DNA from 2 places in the Paenibacillus sp. JT31N11 genome. Region 1 is predicted to be linked to the other one. Evidence: riboswitches for the same ligand, from Rfam matches in the RefSeq annotation. Region 1 holds a riboswitch; the other holds the start of a gene.
What was found. Region 1 has a riboswitch for cyclic di-AMP ahead of AC0YNV_RS34430 (C40 family peptidase). Riboswitches for the same ligand answer to the same signal wherever they lie in the genome.
Positions count from the first base shown of each region.

Region 2: linked by a shared signal. The riboswitch ahead of AC0YNV_RS28465 (APC family permease) and the one ahead of AC0YNV_RS34430 (C40 family peptidase) in region 1 are both predicted to bind cyclic di-AMP.

Region 1 covers NZ_JBWDNQ010000017.1:77,069-79,268, forward strand. Annotated here, with positions in the region: gene AC0YNV_RS34425 (DEAD/DEAH box helicase) at 1-431, opposite strand, end outside; gene AC0YNV_RS34430 (C40 family peptidase) at 735-1,235, opposite strand; cyclic di-AMP (ydaO/yuaA leader) riboswitch at 1,241-1,394, opposite strand; gene AC0YNV_RS34435 (hypothetical protein) at 1,791-2,200, opposite strand, start outside.
Region 2 covers NZ_JBWDNQ010000010.1:225,848-228,047, forward strand. Annotated here, with positions in the region: gene AC0YNV_RS28460 (polysaccharide deacetylase family protein) at 1-434, shown strand, start outside; cyclic di-AMP (ydaO/yuaA leader) riboswitch at 645-805, shown strand; gene AC0YNV_RS28465 (APC family permease) at 938-2,200, shown strand, end outside.

The sequences.
Region 1 (2,200 bases):
ATTCTGGCGCGCTCGCTTGAGGACGTATCCCCGGTCCGCACGGCTGAGCGTACTCCCGGCCAAGCGAGGGTCTCCGCTCTTTGATGCTCTTCATGGAAACGTTCAATAGCTTCCATAAAGCCGATGATATGGTACTGAATATCGTTATTAAGCGCCTTCAAGGGCGTAATATAAAGTGTGCGCACACCTGGCTTCCAGCTGCTGCCCGGGGCCGTGGCGGCGATTTTGCCCACTGCGATTCCGTTCAGGCAGGGCAGCAGCGCCGCAAGTGTTTTACCGGAGCCGGTCGGTGCTGCGATGAGCGTATGATGATTGTCCATGATTGAAGCCCACGCGTCCAGCTGAATATCGGTCGGCTCGCCGAAGGCCTGCCGGAACCACCCCGCAAGAGTCGGATGAAACACCTGCAGCGCAGGGGAAAGCTCTGTCATCACCTAACAGCTCCTTTCATTCATACATCAAGGTTGGGATTGTGGTTATATTATACCCATTTTCCCTCTGATTGCGAGATTCGCCGGCACCCTCCGCACAACGCCCGGGTCTTTCGGGTCCATTTTGACGGCATCCAGCATGCACTGGACTGTTTGAATACCGGAACATACGGGGTATATATAGGTGCTGCTTCTTATTTCATACACCCAAATGAAAAAGCAAAAACCGCAGCAGCTTGTCCAATCGGACAAGCGTCTGCGGCTATGCATCAGCATTCTTTAGCGAATGCTCATCGACACTGATCAACCAGCGTCTTCGCTGTCAACCAATTCATCAGAAGGTTCGTCAGCGTATTTCTCGAATGTCTCAGGGCTCATTACGCGGCGGGCAGTAACATAGCGTTTAACGTAGTAAGAGTCGCTAAGGCTGCTAATGGTAACGCCCTTGCTGGAGGAGGAATGAGCAAACTTGCCGTCTCCAACATAAATGCCGACGTGTGAAATGCCGCGACCATTCGTATTAAAGAATACGAGATCACCAGCAATCAAGTCGTCCTTGACTACTTTCTTGCCCAGCTTGGACTGAGCGGAGGATGAATGCGAGATCGAGACGCCGAGTTTGTCAAACACGTACATCGTAAATCCGGAGCAGTCAAATCCTTTGGTAGTCGTCCCTGCCGTGCGGTAAGGAGTGCCGATCACATCACTGATAACGCCGTCCATTTTGGAGTCTGCTAGTGCGCTCCCAACTTGGAATAAGAGTACCAATGCTAGACCGATGAGTAGTGCAGAAACTTTTTTCAAAAAATGTGACCCCTTCCGGTTGCCTGCGAGGTTAGCTGTGGGGTTCGGTTGAAGGCTCCCTATGATACCCTCTGACATTCGTTGCAGCAAATGTCGGGATCAATTCACCCAAGATGGTTCCCCCGCTTCTCATCCAAGAGAATTCGGCAATTTTTTCATGCTGGCATACTAATTCTGTTTTTTTAGCGAATCTCCTTCCAAATTCACAATTTGTTCACAAATTAGAATTATTAGAGTGAAACTTTTTGACAACTCGTCTCGTTATCTTATTGCAAAAAATGCGAAAGGGCCTTCCGGCATTTGCAGGAGCCTTTTTTTTGTGGTCTAAACTTGAGTCTTAAGTCCATGCCGGCAGATGAACGCTTCCGATTTCACCCGCATTATCGACAATATCTGACTGCACCTGTTTCTCTAATTCGCTTTTCAGATGTCATATTTTCAAAACAAAGAGGGACCAACCGCATCAAAACGGCTGATCCCTTTTTGATATTATAGGTTCTCTCCGGCAACTGAACCGACTTCTGCCTGCTGCCTGTTCACTAATAAGAGCGGTGGTCAGGTCTGCTTGGAATGCCATACTTCATACTGCGAGGCTACCGTCCACACTTTCATAACCGTACGAACCAGATGATAGCTTTGATGCAAAATGAGTGCAATCAACCCGGCCCAGAGCATGGAGGCCGAGGCCATGGTCAGACTGAGCGCCATTCCAATGGCCCACATTAACAGCGAGATGCCGGCCAGCGGAATAAGATGCCGCACCCCGCCCCAGAATGAGCGAAGCGCGCCGTTTCCGGACACAACGCCGAACTGCATGGCGAGGAAGAGCAGGTGGAGCAGCGCCGCCCACACCAGCCAACCGCCGGCCCAGGGCCCGACCTTGTTGGCGATGTCCGCCAGACTGCCGCTGCTGAGCAGGGCATCAAGGGCTTTGGGCAGCAGCCAAACGCCCGGAGCCAGCGTCA
Region 2 (2,200 bases), on a different contig from region 1:
TCGATCCCCGGGACAAGTTTCTGGCGTCTATTCCGGGGGCGGAGCAGGCGCTGCGCAAGGTGGTCCATCTTGCGGATACGCTCGGCGTGCCGATACCGGATTATCTGCTGAGCCATACGTATGGCGTGGAAGAAGGGGAAACCTATGAGAGCTTCAAGCAAATGATGATGGCAAAGCTCTACGATCTTCCCGAGGGAATTTGCGAGACGTATATTCATCCGGCAGCCGAGGACGAGCATATGAGCGCCCTTGTTCCATCCTGGGAGAAGCGGGTATGGGAATACAAGCTGATGCAGGGGGATGATTTCGCTTATGCGCTGAGGGATGCCAAGGTTGCCCTGGCGACTTACGATGATGTGCGCAAGTACAGAAAAAAGCCAAGGCTCAAATCCGCGGCTGTGCTGTTGAGATCGCTTATGACCAGACAAAAATAATGGGCAGGAAACATTATAGGTCATAAATGAAGATATCCTGCGAAAAAGGTTGATAGGAAGAGGATAGGATCTATGTAAGCGTTTATATCGCTATATAGGGTAATGAGCTTAAATATTTTCCAGTTTCCGTTGCTGTACAACAAATAAGTGAAGGAGTAATATTCAATAAGTGAAGCAGCAAGTCGTGGAAAAGAGTTTCAATTTCATAGAAATCCTTAATCGCTGAGTTCTGAAACAGAAACGGGGGAACCATGGAGGCAGATGCAGTTGATCTGGTCTCAGGGGTGAATCACCTGGCGCAAGCCAAGGTGTAGGGCGACTCTCGCGCCCGAATCCGGCAGCTAACCTCGTAAGCGTACGGAAGAGGAATTATCGCGTTTTAACCATGTTCAATTATGGATAAAGCCGCGGAAAGCTCCTAACTTTCTGCGGCTTTTTTATGCTTGAAATTAGGGATAGGATCATTTGCTTCACAACAAAAGCAGCTAAAAGGGGAAGTCACAGTGGTAGGCAGATTCAAACGGTTATTAATCGGACGTCCAATGAAAAGTGCGGAAATTGAAGGGGAAAAGCTGACCAAACTTAAAGCGCTTGCGGTATTGTCCTCGGATGCGCTCTCTTCAGTCGCTTACGGGACGGAGCAAATTCTGATCGTTCTGATGGCTGCGGGCTTCGCGGCGGTATGGTATTCCATCCCCATCTCGCTTGCCGTGCTGGGTCTTCTCCTGATTCTGATTTTGTCATACAGGCAAACGATCTTCGCGTATCCCGCCGGAGGCGGGGCTTATGTAGTAGCCAAGGACAATCTGGGCGTCCGCACCGGACTGCTGGCCGGAGGCTCGCTGCTTGTCGATTACATTCTTACTGTCGCCGTCAGCACATCCGCCGGGACTGATGCCATTACATCGGCTTTTCCGTCCCTGCATGATCATCGCGTACTGATTGCGCTCATCATGATTTTGTTTTTGACCATTATCAGCCTGCGCGGAATTACGGAATCCGCGTCCGTGCTTGCCATGCCCGTTTATTTGTTTGTCTTCGCGATTTTCGCACTCATTATTTCGGGAATCATCAAGTATGCGCTCGGAGGCGTTGACGCGCATCCTCCGGAAATCGGCGCCGCAGTATCGAATATCAGTCTTTTCCTGCTTCTGAAGGCCTTCAGCTCCGGCTGTTCCGCGCTCACCGGCGTGGAGGCGGTGTCCAACGCCATACCGAACTTCAAGCAGCCAGCCAATCGCAATGCCGCCGCCACACTGATCATGATGGGCGCCATTCTGGGCGCTATGTTTGTGGGAATCAGCCTTCTCGCCTACTGGTACGGCATTACGCCGAATCCGAAGGAAACCGTAGTCTCCCAGATCGCCGATTCCACCTTCGGCAGAGGCGTGATTTATTATATCATCCAGGGAGTCACTGCCCTGATTCTGTTTCTGGCGGCCAATACAGCCTACTCGGCCTTTCCCCTTCTGGCGTTCATGCTGGCCAAAGATAAATATATGCCGAATGTGTTTATGGTGCGCGGCGACCGACTCGGCTTTTCCAATGGCATTATCATTCTGGGCATCTTGTCCGCTCTGCTCGTGGTGCTTTTCCATGGCGATACGGAGAGCCTCATTCCCCTGTATGCGGTAGGTGTCTTTATTCCCTTTACGTTATCCCAGCTGGGGATGATGGTGAGGTGGATTAAGCTGAAGCCAGCCAACTGGATCATAAAATTAGTCATCAATACAATTGGCATGCTCACCACTCTGGTCATTACGCTG